DNA from 4 places in the Exiguobacterium sp. UBA6282 genome. Region 1 is predicted to be linked to each of the others. Evidence: riboswitches for the same ligand, from Rfam matches in the RefSeq annotation. Region 1 holds a riboswitch; each other region holds the start of a gene.
What was found. A riboswitch is a leader RNA that binds a small molecule or an ion and turns the genes downstream of it on or off. The one in region 1 is predicted to bind S-adenosylmethionine.

Region 2: another riboswitch for S-adenosylmethionine. It lies ahead of B2751_RS14780 (amino acid permease); the one in region 1 lies ahead of B2751_RS07775 (methionine ABC transporter ATP-binding protein).
Region 3: another riboswitch for S-adenosylmethionine. It lies ahead of mtnK (S-methyl-5-thioribose kinase); the one in region 1 lies ahead of B2751_RS07775 (methionine ABC transporter ATP-binding protein).
Region 4: another riboswitch for S-adenosylmethionine. It lies ahead of B2751_RS03415 (alpha/beta hydrolase); the one in region 1 lies ahead of B2751_RS07775 (methionine ABC transporter ATP-binding protein).

Annotation. Positions count from the first base shown of each region.
Region 1 is NZ_DJUM01000024.1:10,816-15,995, forward strand. Features, by position in the region: gene B2751_RS07770 (bifunctional cystathionine gamma-lyase/homocysteine desulfhydrase) at 1-1,127, shown strand, start outside; SAM riboswitch class I at 1,185-1,289, shown strand; gene B2751_RS07775 (methionine ABC transporter ATP-binding protein) at 1,368-2,390, shown strand; gene B2751_RS07780 (methionine ABC transporter permease) at 2,387-3,052, shown strand; gene B2751_RS07785 (MetQ/NlpA family ABC transporter substrate-binding protein) at 3,085-3,912, shown strand; gene B2751_RS07790 (MDR family MFS transporter) at 3,992-5,180, shown strand, end outside.
Region 2 is NZ_DJUM01000055.1:42,600-47,779, reverse strand. Features, by position in the region: gene B2751_RS14790 (ketopantoate reductase family protein) at 1-495, shown strand, start outside; gene B2751_RS14785 (polysaccharide pyruvyl transferase family protein) at 700-2,220, shown strand; SAM riboswitch class I at 2,330-2,431, shown strand; gene B2751_RS14780 (amino acid permease) at 2,509-3,912, shown strand; gene mmuM (homocysteine S-methyltransferase) at 3,887-4,819, shown strand; gene B2751_RS14770 (MarR family winged helix-turn-helix transcriptional regulator) at 4,890-5,180, opposite strand, start outside.
Region 3 is NZ_DJUM01000028.1:22,134-27,313, forward strand. Features, by position in the region: gene B2751_RS08815 (2-hydroxy-3-keto-5-methylthiopentenyl-1-phosphate phosphatase) at 1-377, opposite strand, end outside; gene B2751_RS08820 (2,3-diketo-5-methylthiopentyl-1-phosphate enolase) at 374-1,564, opposite strand; SAM riboswitch class I at 1,635-1,736, opposite strand; SAM riboswitch class I at 1,942-2,045, shown strand; gene mtnK (S-methyl-5-thioribose kinase) at 2,123-3,289, shown strand; gene mtnA (S-methyl-5-thioribose-1-phosphate isomerase) at 3,286-4,335, shown strand; gene B2751_RS08835 (sugar ABC transporter substrate-binding protein) at 4,347-5,180, shown strand, end outside.
Region 4 is NZ_DJUM01000013.1:60,817-65,996, reverse strand. Features, by position in the region: gene B2751_RS03420 (methionine ABC transporter ATP-binding protein) at 1-830, opposite strand, end outside; SAM riboswitch class I at 917-1,020, opposite strand; SAM riboswitch class I at 1,270-1,371, shown strand; gene B2751_RS03415 (alpha/beta hydrolase) at 1,439-2,197, shown strand; gene B2751_RS03410 (thymidine kinase) at 2,280-2,894, opposite strand; gene B2751_RS03405 (DedA family protein) at 3,078-3,728, shown strand; gene B2751_RS03400 (type B 50S ribosomal protein L31) at 3,764-4,009, opposite strand; gene rho (transcription termination factor Rho) at 4,101-5,180, opposite strand, start outside.

The DNA of each region.
Region 1 (5,180 bases):
TCGACCGGGCAACAGGAGCCGTCACACCTCCGATCTATCAAACAAGCACATACAAGCAAGATAAAATCGGTCAACTCAAAGACGGATACGAATACTCACGGACAGCGAATCCAACACGGACGAGCATCGAACGATTGATTGCGGATCTTGAAGGTGGCGCACGTGGTTTTGCCTTCGGTTCTGGGATGGCAGCGATTCATGCCGTCTTCCACTTGCTTGAGTCTGGCGACCACATCGTCATGACAGATGATGTCTACGGTGGTACGTTCCGCTTGATGCAACGCGTCTTACCGAAGTTCAACATTCAAGTGACATTCGTCGATACGACGGACCTTGCAGCAACGGAAGCAGCGATCCAAGACAACACGAAGATCGTCTACGTCGAAACACCGACGAACCCGTTGTTGAAAGTAACGGACATCGCAGCGATCGCAACGATCGCCAAACGTCACGATCTTAAACTCGTCGTCGACAACACGTTCGCGACACCATATCATCAACAACCACTCGCGCTCGGTGCAGACATCGTCTTGCACAGTGCGACGAAATACATCGGCGGACACTCGGACGTCGTCGCTGGACTTGTCGTCGTCAAAGATGATGCGCTCGGCGAAGAGATGCACTTCATCCAAAACTCGACAGGCGGCGTGCTTGGACCGCAAGACAGCTTCTTGCTCGTCCGTGGTCTTCGTACACTCGGTATCCGGATGGATGCGATCGAAGAGACAGCCCATGATCTCGTTGCGTTCTTGCAAGCGCAAGACATCGTCTCGAACATCTTCTACCCAGGACTTGCATCGCATCCTGGTCACGACATCCAAGCGAAACAAGCGACTGGATTTGGTGGGATGATCAGCTTTGATGTCGGTTCAGCAGCGAACGCAGAAAAACTCGTCGAGGCGACACATTTCTTCACACTTGCTGAGAGTCTTGGTGCCGTCGAGAGCCTGATTTCCGTTCCGGCACGGATGACGCACGCGTCGATCCCAGCAGAACGTCGGGCAGAACTCGGCATCACGGACGGTCTCGTTCGGATTTCAGTTGGACTTGAGGATGCGGAAGATTTGAAAGAAGACTTAACACGTGCTTTCACGTTCCTCGAAAAAGTTTCTGAAAAAACTGTTTGACAACAAAAATAACCCCTGCTAATATTCAGAATATATTCTACAAACTTAATACCGAAACTCTTATCGAGAGTGGTGGAGGGACTGGCCCGATGAAACCCGGCAACCGCGGATCTAATCCGAAGTGGTGCTAATTCCAGCAGACAAAAGTCTGGGAGATGAGAGCAAATGGTTTTGTGTACTGAAAAGTGCGCGCGTTTGCTCTAAAACGCGCGCACTTTTTTTATTTTAGGAGGGACAGTTGTGATTCGTTTACAAGACGTAGGAAAGATTTATCGCTCAAAGCGCGGAGCGGTCGAAGCCGTCGCGAATGTCGATCTGACAATCGAGCGCGGTGAAATTTTTGGAATAATCGGTTATTCCGGAGCAGGGAAATCGACCTTGATCCGATTGTTGAATATGCTCGAAGCACCAACGAGTGGTTCGATTCAAATCGATGGTGTCGAAATGACATCACTGAAACCAAAAGAATTACGAGGCGTCCGCAAGAATGTCTCGATGGTCTTCCAGCACTTCAACTTACTCTGGTCACGGACTGTTGAAGAAAACATCATGTTCCCACTCGAACTCGGTGGCTTCCCGAAGGCTCGCCGTAAGGAACGAGTTGCGGAACTGATTCAACTCGTTGGTTTGGATGGACGTGAAAAAGCCTATCCGTCGCAATTATCGGGTGGTCAAAAGCAACGTGTCGGTATCGCTCGGGCACTCGCATCGAACCCGGACGTTCTCTTATGTGACGAGGCAACAAGTGCACTCGATCCGAAGACGACGGACTCGATTCTTGAGTTACTCGTCGACATCAATGAAAAATTAAAACTGACGATCGTCTTGATCACACACGAGATGCACGTCATTCAAAAAATCTGTCACCGGGTCGCCGTCATGGAGGCCGGTAAAATCGTCGAACAAGGACCGGTCGCAGAAGTCTTCCGTCATCCGAAGCAAGCGATGACGAAGGAATTCGTCAAACAATTGACGTCGCCATCGGAAAACGAGTTGACGTTCGCGAAACTCCGCGAACGCTACCCAACCGGAAAAATCGTTCAGTTGACGTTCGTCGGATCGACGGCGGAAAGTCCGATCCTCGCGGAAGTCATGAAGGATTCACCCGTCCTGTTCAATATCATCGGGGGAAACGTCGGTCAATCACAGGAAGGGGCGCTCGGTACACTGTTCATTCAGTTAATCGGGGAAACAGAAGCAACACAAGCGGTCATCACGAAGCTTCAAGCCAGTGATGTTGAAGTGGAGGTGGATCACCGATGATTTCATTCTTTGACAACCTAGACTGGGACATGGTGTGGGAAGCGACAGGCAGTACGATCTATATGACGGCAGTCGCTGGTCTTTCGACATTCATTCTCGGTTTGATCATTGGTTTATTATTGTTTGCGACAAATGAAGAATTGTTGTTCAAAAATCGGGCGTTTTATTCGATCTTGAGCTTGATCGTTAACGTCTTCCGTTCGATTCCGTTCATCATCTTACTGATCTTATTGATTCCATTTACGAAAGCAGTCGTCGGTTCGTTCCTCGGACCAACAGCAGCATTACCGGCACTGATTTTAGGAGCCGCACCGTTCTACGGTCGGATGGTTGAACTCGCACTTCGCGAAGTCGATAAAGGTGTCATCGAGGCAGCTGAATCGATGGGCGCGACGAAGTTCCAAATCATCTACAAAGTCTTAATCCCAGAAGCATTGCCTGCTATCGTTTCTGGTATCACGGTTACACTCGTTGCACTTGTCGGTTACACGGCAATGGCCGGAGTAGTCGGCGGAGGTGGACTCGGGGACATGGCCTTCATCGAAGGATTCCAGCGTTCTCAAAACGATGTCATCGTCATTGCGACACTCTTAATCTTAGCGATCGTCTTCGTCATCCAAATCATTGGGGACTTACTGATCCGAGCAATCGATAAACGTTAATTCAAATTTTATTCATATTGGAGGAATCATTCATGAAAGTTTGGAAAAAATTCGTAGGTACTGCCGCTGTATCCGTCTTAGCAATCAGTCTTGCTGCTTGTGGCGAAAAATCATCAGGAAGCGACGACAAGACACTCGTCATCGGTGCTTCGAACGTACCGCACGCTCAGATCCTCGAACACGTCAAAAAGGAATATGAAGCAAAAGGCTACAAGCTTGAAATCAAGAAGTTCCAAGATTACGTGCTTCCGAACAAAGCGCTCGCTGAAAAAGAACTCGACGCGAACTACTTCCAGCACGTACCGTATCTCGAGCAACAAGAGAAAGAAAACAAATCGTATAAGTTTGCGAACGCAGGTGGCGTCCACGTTGAGCCACTCGGTATCTACTCGAAGAAATACAAGTCACTTGATAAGTTACCAAACGGTGCAACGATCTTAACGAGCTCAAACGTCGCGGAACGCGGTCGTGTCTTGACGTTCCTTCAAAACGAAGGATTAATCAAACTCAAAGACGGTAAAACGACAGACGCGCAACTCGGTGACATCGCGGAGAACCCGAAGAAACTCAAGTTCAAGACGAACATCGAAGCATCGCTTCTTCCGCAAGCTTACAAGAACAATGAAGGCGACGCCGTCCTCATCAACACGAACTATGCGATCGATAACGGTTTGAACCCGTTGAAAGACGCGATCGCGTCAGAAGATGAGTCTTCACCATACGTCAACATCATCGTCACACGTGACGGCGATGAGAAAGACAAACGTGTCACAGCACTTCTTGACGTGCTGCACGAGAAGAAAAACCAAGATTGGATTCTCGACAAGTACAAAGGTGCGGTCGTTCCAGTCAGCAAATAAGTTCACCGAAGCCGGCATCCTTCCTATATAATGGAAGGATGCTTTTCATTTGTCTGAAACAGGGGTTAGGGGGAATCATATGCAACGCATACGTCAACTGCATCCGTTGACAATCGGGGTCTTGTTCGGGACGTTTTTCTCACGTCTCGGAACGTTCATTACGATGCCATTTTTCGCTATCTACATGACGACCGTTCTGAAGTTTGATCCGGTCGATGTCGGCTGGGTTCTCAGTATTTCGGCGATCGCCAGTCTCGTTATGAGTTTCATCGGCGGTACATTGTCGGACCGGTATGGTCGCCGGGCGATGATGCTCGCCGGAACGATCGGGTTCGCGATCGTCTTCATCGCACTCGCGCAAGTCGAGACGTTCTGGGCATTCTTCATCCTCAGTGCCTTGAACGGAGTCTGTCGTTCGATTTTTGAGCCATCCGCTCGTGCCTTGATCAGTGATACGACGGACGAAGCGAACCGATTGTTCGTCTTCAATATCCGTTACGCGATGATCAACATCGCAGCTGCGATCGGACCAGGAATTGCCTTACTGCTGAGTGCGGGGAATACGTCCGCAACGTTTTACATCACGGCGTTCGTCTATATGGCATACGGGGTGATGATTGGATTCTTATTTAAACGTCATCCAATCACTGAGACACATGGTGGCAAGAAGGTCTCGTTCGGAGCGACGGTTCGTCTGTTGCGGACGGATATCGCCTTTACGCTGGCACTCGCCGGCATCATCTTCGGGGTCTTCGGCTACAGCCAGTTCAATTCGACCTTGCCGCAATTCTTGACGGAGACGTCACTCCTTGAAGGCGGGAAGACACTCTATGCGATCTTAATCACGATCAATGCGATCACCGTCTTGATCGTGCAGTATCCGATCATGAAGTTTGGCGTCAAGACGTCACCGCTCGTTTCGATCACGACCGGGATTGCGACTGTTGCGATCGGACTGTTCGTCATGGGGAATGCAAACGCGATCTGGTGGATGATCGTCGCGATGTTCATCTTCACGTGCGGGGAAGTGATGATGTTCACGATGACCGACATCTTGACTGATCGCTTTGCGAAGCCGGAATTAAGGGGCAGTTATTTCGGGGCAATGGGCTTGACGTCGATCGGACAATCAATCGGTCCAATTGCCGGCGGACATTTATTAAGTTTATATGGAGCGGACCGTCCGTTACCGATTTTCGGGATTTTAGCGGGCTTGACATTATTCGGAATACCACTGCTCCTACTGTCACAACGGATTCATCGGACTT
Region 2 (5,180 bases), on a different contig from region 1:
AGTCCGTCACATCGACTGTTGTTTGGCTCACGAACCGGCAAACCAACAGCTCGTTTGCAGGAGATCGCAACACGTTTTGCGAAAGCGAAGGCACCGATGGCGTACTCGATGCATATCATGGATGACATGTGGCAAAAGTATCTTTTCATTTCGACATTTGCGGGTGTGACGACGCTATTTCGTTCAGCGATTGGTTCGATTCGGGAAGAAGCTGTCGGGCGTCAGATGATTGTAGACGTCATGAACGAAGCGAAACAGGCGATGGAAGAACAGGGCGCGGTCTTCAATGACGATACAGAAACGGTGCTATTGAAGCAGATGCATGCGATGGAAGATACGATGAAATCGTCGATGTTGCGCGATATGGAAAAAGGTCAGCCAGTCGAAGTGGAACATTTTTTCAGCGCCTTGTTAAAACCTACTTCGACAGAACGGTTCAGAGCTTTAAAATTAGTCGAAGCAAACTTACGCATGTATCTTAGAACGATTAAATAGTTACATTTTTCTATTTTAGAAAAATAATGGAGTAGTACAAATGTTTCGTTTTGATGACGAAAGACCTGTTTCCCCTAGGAATCGTTGACTTCCGAAATAAAGTTCATCTATTGTTAATGAGATTGAAAAAAAGTGATAATATATTTTTCCGCATTTTTTCTTGCAAGGACGAATGAAGCAGACGAGAGGGGAAGTTTATCCATTATGAAACGTATTATTATTCGTGCAGGTATGACACCATTCGAACAGTTCGATGCTCCTTATTTGATGAAACATAATTCCATTGGAGGAAACGTTGGAAATCTCATTTATCAATACAGTATCTTTCGGACGTTGATGACAGAAGGTACGACGATTACACCGGACTATTACTATTACGATGAAGAACGGGCGGACGAAATCAATGCCAACTTTGATCTTTATGTCATTCCGTTAGCGGATGCATTCCGAAAAGAATTCGTACCGACGTTGCGGAAGTACACCCGCCTTATCAAGAAATTAAAAATTCCAGTCGTCGTCATCGGTGTAGGCTTACGTGCACCGTTTGAACCAGATCTAGACGGCGGATTCCCGTTCGATGAAGATGTCAAAGCATTCGTCAGCGCTGTACTTGAGCGCTCAAGCATGCTTGGTCTTCGTGGGGAAATCACGTCGAAATACTTGACGCGTCTTGGTTTTCGCGAAGGCATTGATCATCGTGTCATCGGATGTCCTTCGATGTACGCGTTTGGTCGCGACTTACATATTCGTGAAACGAACATTACGCCCGAGTCGATGATTACGGTCAACTCGTCACGTTTAGCACCACAAAATGTTCTTGATTTCATTACGCGCGGAATGGAAGAGTATCCGAATCATTACTTCATTCCCCAATGGATGAAGGAACTGAAATTGACGTATACAGGAACGCATCCGATCGCAGATTTGTCCGTGACGAACTATCCGGTGAAGATGTCGGATCCTGCTTACATGAACGATCGTGTTCGTTTCTTCTTGAACGCACAAACATGGTTCGATTTCATCGGGCAGGCAGACCTCAGTTTTGGTGCGCGCTTGCATGGAAATATCACAGCAACGCTTGCGGGTACGCCGAGTATCCTCATTCCAAAGGATGCACGAATGCGCGAACTAACGGATTATCATCAGTTGACGCATATTTGGGCGAACGACATCAAAGCGGATACACAATTATCCGACGTCGTAGCCAATGCTGATTTCCAAAGTCCGGCACGTGTTCAAGCACGTAACTTCGACAACTTCGTTGATTTCTTGAACGTGAATGATCTTGAACACATTTACCAAGAGACGAATTATCCTGAGAATGTGCCGTTTGACCGTCAAATGGCGCAAGCGGAACTACTTCCACCGGTTCAACCGATTTCTGGCGTGAGTCTCGAAGAAGCAGTCGCCCGTTTCGAACGGTTCTTCCCAGAACAAGAGAAAAAAATCGCAGATACACAAATAAAGGCAAAAGAGAAATTAGCCGAAAAAGATAAAAAAATCGCGGATGCGCAAAAACAGGCAAAAGCGCAATTGGCCGAAAAAGATAAGAAAATCAAAGCATTGCAGAAACAAACAACGACGACTCAAAAAGATCAGGAAATTGCGGCGCTCAAAGCGCAACTGGCTGCCCAAACGAAGAAAATGAAGCACCAGCAAGGGACATTGAACCGAAAAGCGGTTCGGGCAGCCTTAAAGACAGCGGATCTATTCGCAAAAAAATAAAGTGTTCTAACATTCCGGGTCATTACGATACGGAATGTTTTTTTGGTAGGAGTATTCTGAATTGTGTTGACAATTCGGAAAAGGCTTGATAGGGTTAGGAACAATTACATACTTATCCAGAGAGGTGGAGGGACTGGCCCTATGAAACCTCAGCAACAGGTCGAAAGATACTGTGCTAATTCCTGCGGGTGTTGCACCCGATCGATAAGATTTCCGAATTGTCGACCGACGCATCCGTGAGGATGCGTTTTTTGTTTGAAATAGGTGGAACGAGGAGGAAATGGATTCATGAAAACGAGCGGAGCGTTTCGACGCAAGATGGAATCACGTCATCTGATCATGCTGTCGTTAGGAGGCGTCATTGGAACAGGATTATTTTTAAGTACAGGTTATACGTTGGAACAAGCGGGACGTGTCGGAACGATTTTGTCGTATTTGATCGGAGCCGTCGTCGTCTACTTAGTCATGCTAAGTCTTGGCGAACTCGCTGTACACATGCCGGAAACCGGATCATTCCATAAGTACGCAACGAAGTATATCGGACCCGGTACCGGTTATACGGTGGCCTGGCTCTACTGGCTGACGTGGACGGTCGCCCTTGGTTCAGAATTCACGGCAGCAGGCATTTTAATGCAACGTTGGTTCCCGTCGATTCCAGTCTGGGTGTTCAGTGCATTATTCGCTGCGATGATCCTTGGTATCAACGTCTTGAAGGTCCGCGTATTTGCTGAAGTCGAGTTTTGGTTCTCCGCCATTAAGGTCGTAACGATCATTGCGTTCATTTTACTTGGTGCGGGAGCCATCGTTGGCTTCATCCCATTACAAGATGGTAGCCCAGCACCATTCTTTTCTTCCTTAACGGAAGGAGGATTGTTTCCAAATGGGGCATTTGCGATCTTCATGACGATGCTTGCTGTGAACTTTGCTTACTCAGGAACGGAATTGATCGGCGTCGCAGCGGGTGAAGCGGTCGATCCGAAGCGGACGATTCCGCTTGCGATCCGAACAACGATTTTGCGACTCGTTCTCTTTTTCGTCGGTACGATCATCGTATTAGCCGTCTTATTGCCAACGGAAGGGAAGGGCGTGCTCGAAAGTCCGTTCGTTGCCGTGTTCGAACGAATCGGAATTCCGTATGCGGCAGACGTGATGAACTTCGTCATTCTGACAGCGATCTTGTCGGCAGCGAACTCTGGGCTTTACGCTGCCTCCCGGATGCTTTGGTCGCTTGCGAACGAACGCATGATTCCGCGTTTCTTCGCCCAGGTGACACCAAGTGGGGTTCCACTACGAGCTGTATTGTTCAGCATGCTTGGCGGAGGACTTGCTTTGCTGTCTAGCATCTATGCAGCAGGAAGTGTCTATATTGCGCTCGTCTCGATTTCCGGCCTTGCTGTCGTCGTCGTCTGGATGAGTATCAGCGTTGCGCAGTATCGCTTCCGGAAACAATTCCTCCGCGAAGGGCATACGGTCGACGAATTGGTCTATCGTACACCACTCTTTCCATTGGTACCGATCGCCGCTTTCGTCGTCTGTTTGATTTCCCTGATTGGTATCGGATTTGATCCGACGCAACGAGTCGCCTTGTATTGCGGTATCCCATTCATCGTGATCTGTTATGTCGTTCATGCGTTCACGAATTCTTCTCAGAAACGGAGTGTTGAAGATGTCCCGAATCAAAAATCCAGTTGATCAACGATTACAGGAAGTTCCTTTCCTAATTTTAGATGGTGCGCTTGCGACTGAACTCGAACAAAAGGGATTCGACCTGAACGATCCACTCTGGTCAGCACGCCTCTTAATCGAAGCACCGGAACAGATTGAGCGTGTCCATCACGATTACTTTGAAGTGGGCGCCGATGTTGCGATCACCTCAAGCTATCAAGCAAGTATCGAAGGATTCAAGCAACGTCACATCACGACCGAGGAAGCACAAGCGTTAATTCGACAAACGGTTACCTTAGCGCAAGATGCACGGACGCGTAGCGGAAAGAGTGCCGCATTGATCGCGGGATCAGTTGGTCCTTATGGTGCCTACTTAGCAGATGGTTCTGAGTATCGCGGTCATTATGGTGTGTCAGCAGATGTGCTAGAAGCCTTCCACAGACCGCGCATCGAAGCATTGATTGAAGCGGGGGCTGATCTGCTGGCATTCGAGACGATTCCGTCGCTTGAGGAAGCTGTCGTGTTGTTCGGGATTCTCGAAGCGTTCCCGGAAGTATCTGCTTGGCTGACGTTCTCGCTTCAAGATGCGACGCACATCAGTGAGGGAACACCGCTTGCGATATGCATCGAGACAATCGGACAGCATCCGCAACTTGCAGCAATCGGTGCAAATTGTTTTCCAGCATCCTACGCGACCGACTTCATCCGTCACGTTAAGACGTTGACGAGTGTTCCAATCATCGTCTATCCGAACTCCGGTGAAGTCTATGATCCGGTCGCAAAGACGTGGTCGGGTACGAATCAGTGCACGTCGTTCCAAGCCATCGCAAAGACATGGTATGAAGCTGGAGCACGATTGATTGGCGGTTGTTGTAGAACTTCACCGGAACATATCGCGCAAATTCGTTCGGTTTGCCAGGTTTCTCATACGTGATGAATGATGACGAAAAAACGGACACGAAATCAATCGATTTCGCGTCCGTTTTTTTAATGGTGTGATTCCATTACCGTTCGCGCAAGGCGCGATTGAATTGTTGCAATAGGCGTCCGAAATCTTCTGCATCATCCGCTGGCCAGTCTGTCAGTAGACGTTCGATGCTCGCGAGACGTGCGGTTCGGTAGATGGTGAGTTCTTGTTGTCCTTTATCTGTAATATGATAGAAGAAGGCTCGCCCATCTGTCGGATCTTTTACTTTTTCAACGAGTTGCTTCTGATCGAGTGCCGCTGCTTGGCGACTGACGGTCGAGACATCGAGCTGAAGTTCACGGGCAAGTGTTTTAACACCGACGTTGCC
Region 3 (5,180 bases), on a different contig from region 1:
CCACTGAAATCGGCAATGTTACAGTAAATCTGCTCTTGCTCGAGGAACGGTGCTAAGATCGGTTCGACGAAAAAGTCCATTCCACCGCTAACAATCGAAAAATGGATTCCTTGACGACGACTGTACTGAAGCAACTCCGAAAATCCTTCGCGAATGACGGCGCGCTCCATCAAGAAATCAAGATAGTCCGCTTTACCGTCGGACGGCAGAAGCGCGAACATCTGCCCGACACCACTTTGGATCGATAACGTCCGGTCGAGCACGCCACGTTTCAACGGTTCGAAGTCATTCACTGGCACAAATACCTCCATGAGTGCAATGATGTTATCCTGCATCGTTACGGTACCGTCGAAGTCACAAAGAATTCGTAAGGTCATGACTTGATCCCCCAAGCGTCGAGCGCGACTCGTAATTCTTCATGTCGTGACGCAGCATTCGATAGGGATTCATTTGCGAGTGCCGCATCAAGTGCTTGACGAAAAGCGATAACACCAGCCGCAGCACCTTGCGGATGACCATGTACGCCACCACCAGCGTTGATGACGGAATCGATCCCGAAGTCGCGTACGAGTTGAGCAACGAGTCCTGGGTGAATACCGGCTGAAGGGACAGGGAAAATCGCTTTCGTCTGACCGAGGCGAGTCGCTTCGACCGCGATGCCGCGGGCGACGTCCTTCGGAAGAGCGACATTGCCGTAAGGTGACGGGAATAGTGTTAAGTCTGCACCAGCAACGCGCGGTAATGTGCCAAGTAAGACAGGCGCTGCAACACCGTGGTTCGGGCTAGCAATCAATGCACCGCTGTAAGCCGGATGATTGAAAATGGGAACGTTGATCTCCGGATCACTTGCCAATTCACGTAAGACGTCGAGTCCGTATGTGAAGGTATTCAACAAGAAAGCAGTTGCTCCAGCGTCAATCAATCGTTTGGCTTGATCCTTGAGCGTAAAGACGGGACCACTAAGTGTGATCGCATACAACGCACGTTTACCGGTCCGGTGGAAATGAGCATCGATAACCTCACGTCCGATCCGTGCCCGATCAATCGTCGGTGTCAACGGATTGTCATATAGGATCTCATCGTCCTTGACGAGATCGATCCCACCAGCAAGTTGTCCTTCGAGTTGATCACGAAGGAACGATAAATCGCGTCCGATGACCCCTTTGAAGATGCTCATTAACAGTGGACGATCTTCGACACCAATCAAGGAACGAACCCCTTCAATCCCGAACTTCGCACCTGGAAAATCCGACGTGAATGTATCGGGTAGTAGCAGTTCTGTTAATTTGATTTCACCGTCGAGTGAAAGTTTCCCGAAGACGGTCGTCAAGATCGCAGAAAAGTCGCGCGATACATTGTGTTCCGGGTAACGAATCGTGATATAGCCTTTACCGTCGCGCTCTTCCGTATGTACGACTTCTCCTTTGAATGAGGCGAGTTGTTGTTGCTCAAGATGATTCAGCTCCGTCCAGGAACCAACCGTCAGACCAAGCGCGAGTTGTTCGGCGCGTTGCTCCAGTCGATCGCGGGCGGTCAATTGATAAGTAGCTGTGATGTAAGCCATGTCTTTCCTCCTTCAATAAAAAAATGGTCTCTTGTCAGCGACAAGAGACCATGAATGATTCGAACGTGGACTCTTATCTGTCAGCTTAGTAGCTGCAAGAATTAGCACCGTGCCAAAAGGTCGGTTGCTGCGACATCGTAGGGCTTGTCCCTCCGTCTGCTCTTGATAAGAATTGGATGAAATTGTGAAATCTAATTGCAATTTTTACATGAGAGTCACGACTTGTCAAACTATTTTTAGAAAATTTATTTTTTTGAAAATACTCTTTCTATATATGGAGCGAAAACGATATCCGTTTCTGCTTGATTTCGATTTGACAGCAGGGAAGAGGATTGCGTAAGATTCAAATCAATATCACACACGACAACTACATACGACTCTTATCGCGAGTTGGCAGAGGGAATTGGCCCGATGACGCCGCAGCAACCGACCACTTGGCACGGTGCTACATCCAACAGACGTTTCGTCTGAGAGATAAGAGGACGCAGTGACTTTCCTGCGCCTCTTTTCGATGACGAAAAGAGGCGCTTTTTCGTGTATCACACAGGGGGAACTGAGATGACATACAAAGCATTTACAGAACAGGACGCGATCGAACGGGTCCGCTCACTAGGACTGATCGGCGACGGAGCCGTCGAAGCAGAAGAGATTGGCGACGGCAATCTCAACCTTGTCTTTCGAATTCGAGAAGGTGAACATCGATTGATTCTAAAACAAGCACTTCCGTACGCGAAAGTCGTCGGTGAAAGCTGGCCACTATCACTCGAGCGGGCGTGGATCGAGCAATCCGCACTCCGTGAATTCGCCCGGCATGCCGTGCCGTTCGTACCGCGTGTTTTTCATGCTAGTCACGACGAGGCGTATACGGTCATGGAAGATCTTTCACATCTGACAATCGTTCGAAGCGGTTTACTCGCAGGTGAACAGTATCCGTTGCTTGCGGAACATATTGGTTCTTATCTCGCTCGGACTTTATTCCATACATCGGACTTTGCGCTTGGTCCGGTTGAAAAAAAACGTGTCGCCCGAACGTACTACAATCCGGACTTGTGCGACATCACGGAAAAATTAATCTTCACGGATCCGTTCCATGACGCGGAGACGAACGAGATTGAAGCCGGGCTTGAAGAAGAGGTGGCACGTCTATGGGCGGACGATGAGTTGAAACGCGAAGTCGCAAAACTCGAAGCGCTTTTCATCACGAAAGGAGATGCGTTGCTACACGGCGATCTACATACAGGAAGCATCTTTGCTTCGGCAACGGAAACGAAAGTCATCGATCCAGAATTCGCCTTTTATGGTCCATTCGGATTTGATGTCGGACAGTTCATCGCCCACTTATTCTTTGCAGCATACCCGGATTATTCAGCACTTCGTGATGCCCGGATTCGCGACATCGATACGTTCTGGCTGACGTTCGCTTCGACGTTCCGCGCCTTATGGGAACGCGAAGCCGTCGAACCATTCCGGACATCGGGACTCGTCGACGATGTACTGAGCACGATCTTGCAGGATGCCCTTGGCTTTGCCGGTTGCGAACTGATTCGTCGGACGATCGGACTCGCACCAGTCGCTGATTTAGAAACGATTAGTTCTATGACGGAACGACTAGAACGAAAACAACATGCTTTACGTTTAGGATCGGCGTTAATCAAACGTCGGACCGAATGCCGGACATTTGATGATTTACGAAACTTCGACGTAACGGAGGAACTTAGCCGATGAGTACATTCGTTCAAAGTATTCGTTATGAAGATCGTGTCTTGACGATTCTCGATCAGACACGTCTACCGCAGGAAGAACACTATGAAGTCATTACCGATCTTGCACAAGCGGTCGAAGCGATTAAACAACTGCGCGTCCGAGGGGCGCCTGCGATCAGTTTATTTGGCGGATTCGTACTCGTTCAAGAGGCGTACCGGTTTGAAGCAGAACTGTCGATCTATAAGCAGACTTTGCTTGAGACATCAGCGACGTTACTCGCGACACGACCGACGGCTGTTAACTTACGAAATGTCCTTGATCAATTGAATCCAATCATTCAAGACGGGACGTCGGTAGAAGAGATCCGCGAACGGCTCGAGCAGCGGACGATTGCCTTATACGATCAGGATGCGCAGACGTCACGTCAAATCGGGATTCATGCACTTGAATTGTTCCAGTCAGGTGACCGGATCCTAACGATCTGTAATGCTGGATCGATTGCGACCGCTGCTTATGGAACAGCACTTGCGCCATTCTATATCGCAAAAGAACGCGGCATTGAATTATCGGTTTTTGCGAGTGAGACGCGACCATTACTGCAGGGAGCACGACTGACGACATGGGAGCTACAACGTGCCGGCATCGATGTCACGCTAATTACAGATAACATGGTCGCCCATACGCTGAAAGAAAAACAGATCGATGCAATCATCGTCGGGGCGGACCGGATTACACGCAACGGAGATACGGCGAATAAGATCGGAACGTTCCAACTAGCATTACTCGCTCAAGCTTTCGGTATCCCGTTTTACGTCGCAGCACCGCTCTCGACGTTTGATTTCTCACTTGTTTCCGGAGACGCGATCGAAATTGAAGAACGTGATCCGCAGGAAGTGACGACTGTCCAAGATGTTGCGACAGCACCAGAAGGAGTTGCTGTCTTCAACCCAGCTTTTGATGTCACACCACACACATTGATCACGGGCATCATCACCGAACTTGGTATTATCACGCAACCGAATGAAGAAACGATTGAAAAATTAACGGGGCTTCAACCCCTCGGATAAGGAGACAATTCATGAAAAAATTAGCTTACGCCGTCCTAGCACCGGCCTTATTACTAGCGGCTTGTGCGAATGGAGAAGCGACGACGAAAGTCGTCAAGGATGTACCAAAAGGAGTTCAATCGGACGTCAAGATCGCCGTCATCCGTAACCTCGCATCGGACGACCATACGAAGCAATTCCTTGATGGCGCACGAAGTGAAGGAGAAGCGCTCGGCTTTAAAGTCAGCACGTTCATTTCGGAAGGTAACGATGTCAAGTTCAAGGAACTGGTCGCGCAGGCGATTCAGCAAGAGTATGATGGGCTCATCATTTCGCACGGTAAGGAAGACTATGCCTATGACATGATCAAACCAGCAGTCGATAAAGGACTGAAGGTCGTGACGTTCGATACGGTCACGAAGAAAAAAGGGGCATCTCTACAAGACGTGACGGAAACGTTCCAAAACGATCATCAACTTGCGAAGCTATCACTCGATGAAGTGACGAAGGTGACGGACAAAAAGCCGGTCCGTGTCATCAAACTCTGGTTCGGACCAGGTTTTGCCCCGCTCGATCGTCGTCAGGAAATCTATAAGACGTACGAAGCAGACGGCAAAATCAAAACGCTTGAGACGGTTGGACCGACGAACTTCCAAGATGTCCAAGGGGATATCGCGACAAAGATGAATGCCATTCTCGCGAAATACCCGAAAGGAAGCGTTGATGCCGTTTGGGGAGCATGGGACGAAGTCGCAAAAGGCGCTTACAAATCGCTCAAGGATAATAAACGTCAAGAAATCCCATTGATCTCGATCGATGTCTCAAATCAGGACATCAACCTGATGCGTGAGAAAGGCAGCAACTGG
Region 4 (5,180 bases), on a different contig from region 1:
TGCCCGGTGTGATGTCCGAGAAAATGAATCTTATAGATCGGATGCGCATTCCGTGACTCAATCAACTGACGAATTGATGCCGGAATTTCATCATGCATGACGGAGCGGACGAAGTTTTTCGCTGTCTCGGTCTGCGGATTCGAAAAGACATCAAAGACTGTTCCTGACTCGATCAGCTTCCCGGCTTCGATGACGGCGACCCGGTCACAAATCTCCCGGATGACGCCCATCTCATGGGTGATCAAGAGAATGGTGATCCCGTATTCCGCATTGATGCGTTTTAATAACTGGAGAATATGATGTGTCGTCTGAGGATCGAGTGCTGACGTCGCTTCGTCACATAAGAGCACGGATGGTTGCGTCGCTAGTGCCCGGGCGATGCCGACACGTTGCTTTTGTCCGCCGGATAATTGATCCGGGTAATGATCCGCCTTGTCCGCAAGATCGACGAATTCGAGTAATTCCGTCACCCGGCGACGAATCTCGTCTTTCTTGACACCTGCGAGAACGAGTGGTTTCGCAACGTTCGTAAAGACCGTGTTTGCATTCAATAGATTGAAGTGTTGAAAGATCATCCCGATCCGCTGTTTCGCTTGGCGTAATTTTTTTGGTGATAGTTGTGTTAAATCTTCCCCGTCGACCGTCACTGTTCCTGACGTCGGTCGTTCTAACAGGTTGACGCAGCGGAGCAATGAACTTTTCCCGGCACCGCTAAAGCCGATGACACCGAAGATTTCGCCTTTCTCGATCGTCAGGTCGACACCGTCGAGTGCTGCGATCGTCTGATCCTTCGTGACGTACGTTTTTTTGACTTGATGAAATGCAATCATTCCGTTTTCCCCCTTCATTCAACAAAAAAGGTCCCTTCTTGAGAAACAAGAAGAGACCTGGATCCGCACAGTGGCAGAATCCACTCCACTCATCTCTCAGACATCTGTCTGATGGAATTGGCACAGTGCTCATAATGAGTCTGTTGCCGAGGTTTCGTAGGGCCAGTCCCTCCACCTCTCTGGATAAGTATTGCGGTATGAAATTCGTATGTGTGTTGTTGCGTTGTTGCTTATGTCGTAAAACTAATTTTTACATTACGGGTCGAACCTTTAAAAGTCAACCAACTTTGCAAAAATAATCCATTTGGCGCATATCGATTGAGTCATAAGTTATGAGTTAGCTGAAAGAATAAATCACGATTCGTCCAGAACGATTTGACAAGGCATTTTCGGTCGTGCTACCATCGTTTCAATGATTAATCCGACAATTCCAATATGATATTTATCAAGAGTGAACGAGAGACCTGGCTCTATGACTTCACGGCAACCTGCAATCTGTAAGGTGCTCCGACCAGCAAAGCGCGGCTTTGGATGATACGGTGAAAAACTCGTGGGCGTCCAAGCAGTGACGTTGACGAGTTTTTTTCACGAATGGAGGAAAAATAGTAATGATGAACTATCCTGTATTGACTGGTGCTGAAGCATTTTATCTTCAAGGTGGACCGATCGGCATTTTAATCTGTCATGGTTTTAATGCGACCCCGCAAAGTGTTCGGGACGTCGGTGAGGCATTTGCTGCTAAAGGATTCACTGTCTATGCTCCACGTTTGCGTGGTCACGGGACGAACGTCCGTGAGTTCGAACAATCGACTGCTCGATGTTGGAAGCAGAGCCTGCAAGACGGCTATGCACGTTTACAAGAAACATGCGATCAAGTCTTCGTCATCGGTCAATCGATGGGCGCGACGCTCGCACTATCGCTCGCCGCTGACGGGATTCCATTTTCAGGCATCATTACGATCAATGCCGCTCTCTCCGTTCCGTCTTATGAAGCATTGTCGTTTGAAGATGGTCCACAGTACTTACCAGAAGGGGCACCGGATATCAAACGGTCTGCTTTCGAAATCATCTATGACCTCGTTCCGAGTCGTTGTGCATTCGAACTCGTCCGCTTGATGGATGAGACGAAAGGACGCCTTGGATCGATCCTTCTACCGACATTGATTCTTTACTCGGCAACCGATCACGTCGTTCCGCCGTCGAGCTCGGATTACCTGCATCAGCATATCGGGACGAATGATAAACGAATCTACTGTCTCCTCAACTCGTACCACGTCGCGACCCTCGATCATGATCAGGATTTGATCGTGCGTGAGACGATTCGTTTCATCGAACGCTCGAGCCGTGTCTCACAGGAAACGGGATAATAAAAAAACAGCTATTCGTCTTCACTTAGAAGCGAACAGCTGTTACATCAAAGGACGACCATCATCGGTTCGTCTTTTTTGTTTATCCTTTTTGGTGTTGCATCGTTTGGAGCGGCTTCGGCTTTCCTGGCACTTCATGGCAGTGGCGGCACCGTGGCTCATACGATTCTGAAGCGCCGACTAAAATGATCGGATCATCATAGTTCGCTGGTTTTCCATCAATCAAACGTTGTGTCCGGGAAGCCGGATCGCCACATGAGAGACAGATCGCCTGAAGTTTCGTCACAAATTCTGCGCGCGCCAGTAATTCCGGCATCTTGCCAAATGGCTCTGCCCGGAAATCCTGATCGAGTCCTGCACAAATGACGCGTTTTCCGTCTTGCGCAAGTGCTTCGATGACTTGAACGATCTCATCATCAAAGAATTGAACTTCATCAATTCCGACAATTTGTGTTTCTTCCGCTACTGCTGCATAGAGATCACGACTCGTCGCCATTGGAATCGCCACGACGGAATTTCCGATGTGAGAGACGACATGCTCTTCATGGTACCGGTCGTCGATTGCCGGCTTGAATACTTGAACGGGCAGTTTGCCGTACTGTGCCCGTCTGACACGACGAATCAACTCTTCCGATTTCCCGGAAAACATACTACCACAAATTACTTCGATCCAGCCGTACTGATTTATTACATGCATCATCGTCCGACACCGTCCTCTAAAAATAGTCACTTTAACGAGTATAGCTCGAAACGGTATTGAGAAAAAGGGTTGACTTCCGGAAATCAAAATTCATTTTTTCTTTACCTAGAATTTTTGTCCTTTCATTCCAACCTTCATCCATTTCCTGTACACTAAAGAAGAAGATTCTCGCGAAAGAAGGTGTCCCCGATTCATCATCTCTTACATGACATTCTGCACCAATATGGCGCCCTTGGTCTTTCCGTCCTTCTCGCAGGTGGTATCGTGGGATTGCCGGTTCCTGATGAGACCTTGCTCGTCCTGTCCGGTTTTTGGATGCATCAAGGCAATCTACCGCTGTTCGGTACGATTCTTGCCGCTTACGCTGGCAGTTGCATCGGAATGACGATTAGCTACGTGCTGGGCTTAAAACTCGGCATGCCCCTGTTGCATCGCGTCGGACCAAAGATGCGCATCTCAGAAAAACACATTCTCTCCGCTGAAGCCGGATTTCGTCGTTACGGCAAATCGGTCTTGATCATCGGTTACTACATACCTGGTCTTCGCCAACTCTCTGCCTTTTTTGCAGGTGTTTCAAAAATGCCGTTTCGCATTTTTGCGAGTTACGCGTATACAGGTGCTTTGATTTGGGTCAGTGTGTTCTTGGGCGCCGGCTACTTTGTTGGTCGTCATATCTCGTTCCATAAAGTCGTCGACTACATCTTGGCACATCCAGATGCCATGCCGTACTTGATCGGGATCGTCGGCGGGATTGCTTTCTCGTTCGTCTTAAAGACGTACCTTACGTACCGTTCGCAATTCAGCCTATACAAAAACAGCCTGCTTCCGTAATGGAGGCAGGCTGTTTTTTAAGAACCGGCAAGTAATTACTTGCGGCCGTATTTTTTGTTGAAGCGATCGACACGACCATCTGCCGCGTTGAACTTTTGACGACCTGTGTAGAATGGGTGCGAGTCTGAAGACACATCCACACGGATGAGTGGGTACTCGTTACCATCTTCCCAAGTGATCGTTTCGTTCGAAGAACGAGTAGAACCGCTTAAGAATTTGTACTCAGTCGTTGAATCCATAAATACTACTTTGTTGTAGTTAGGGTGAATTCCTTGTTTCATGGTTGATTTCTCTCCTTCCGCCCTGGTCCATTTGCTGAGCCAGAGTAAGTTACCTTCCTATACTAAACGATTTTTTTACGCGTCGCAATAGTTATTTTTCCGTCGTTGCTTCCTTCTTGACAGTACGCGGTTTAGCAGGTGCACGTCGGACCGTCTTCTTCTTTTCTTTCTCAAGTTCAGCAAAAAATTCTTCATTATTTTTCGTGTCGCGAATCTTACGCAGGAACGTATCGACGAACTCGTTCGACTCGTTCATCGTCCGACGAATCGTCCAGAGCGCATCGAGTTGCTCTTTCGGAAGCAAGAGTTCTTCCTTCCGCGTACCTGATTTGCGAATGTCGATTGCCGGGAAGATTCGGCGTTCCGACAGCTTACGATCGAGATGTAGCTCCATGTTTCCTGTTCCTTTGAATTCCTCATAGATGACGTCATCCATGCGGGATCCCGTCTCGACGAGTGCCGTCGCAAGAATCGTCAAACTGCCACCATGTTCGATGTTTCGCGCCGCACCAAAGAACCGTTTTGGCTTATGGAACGCTGCTGGGTCAATCCCCCCTGAAAGCGTCCGTCCGCTTTGCGGCACTGTTAAGTTATACGCACGAGTCAAACGAGTGATCGAATCCATCAAGATGACGACATCTTTTTTATGTTCGACAAGTCGCATCGCCCGTTCAAGGACAAGTTCAGAAATCCGCACATGGTTGTCCGGTGTTTCGTCGAACGTTGAACTGACGACGTCTGCTCCCGGAACTGAACGCTCGATGTCAGTTACTTCCTCTGGTCGCTCATCGATCAATAGAATGATCAGCTCGACATCCGGATGATTCTCTTGAATCGAGTTCGCGATTTCTTTGAGGAGTGACGTTTTCCCTGCTTTTGGTGGTGCGACGATCAAACCGCGTTGTCCAAACCCAACTGGTGCAATCATATCCATGACACGAACCGATAAATGACGTGGCTCTGTCTCAAGACGCATTAAACGATCCGGATAGATTGGTGTCAGCGCCGGGAAGAACAAACGGTTACGCGCTGTATCCGGTGCTTCGCCGTTGACGGCTTCCACACTAAGTAACCCTTGGAAACGTTCGTTTTCCTTCGGTGGGCGTACTTTACCTGTGACGACATCACCATTACGTAGATTGAAGCGTCGGATTTGAGAAGCGGCGATATA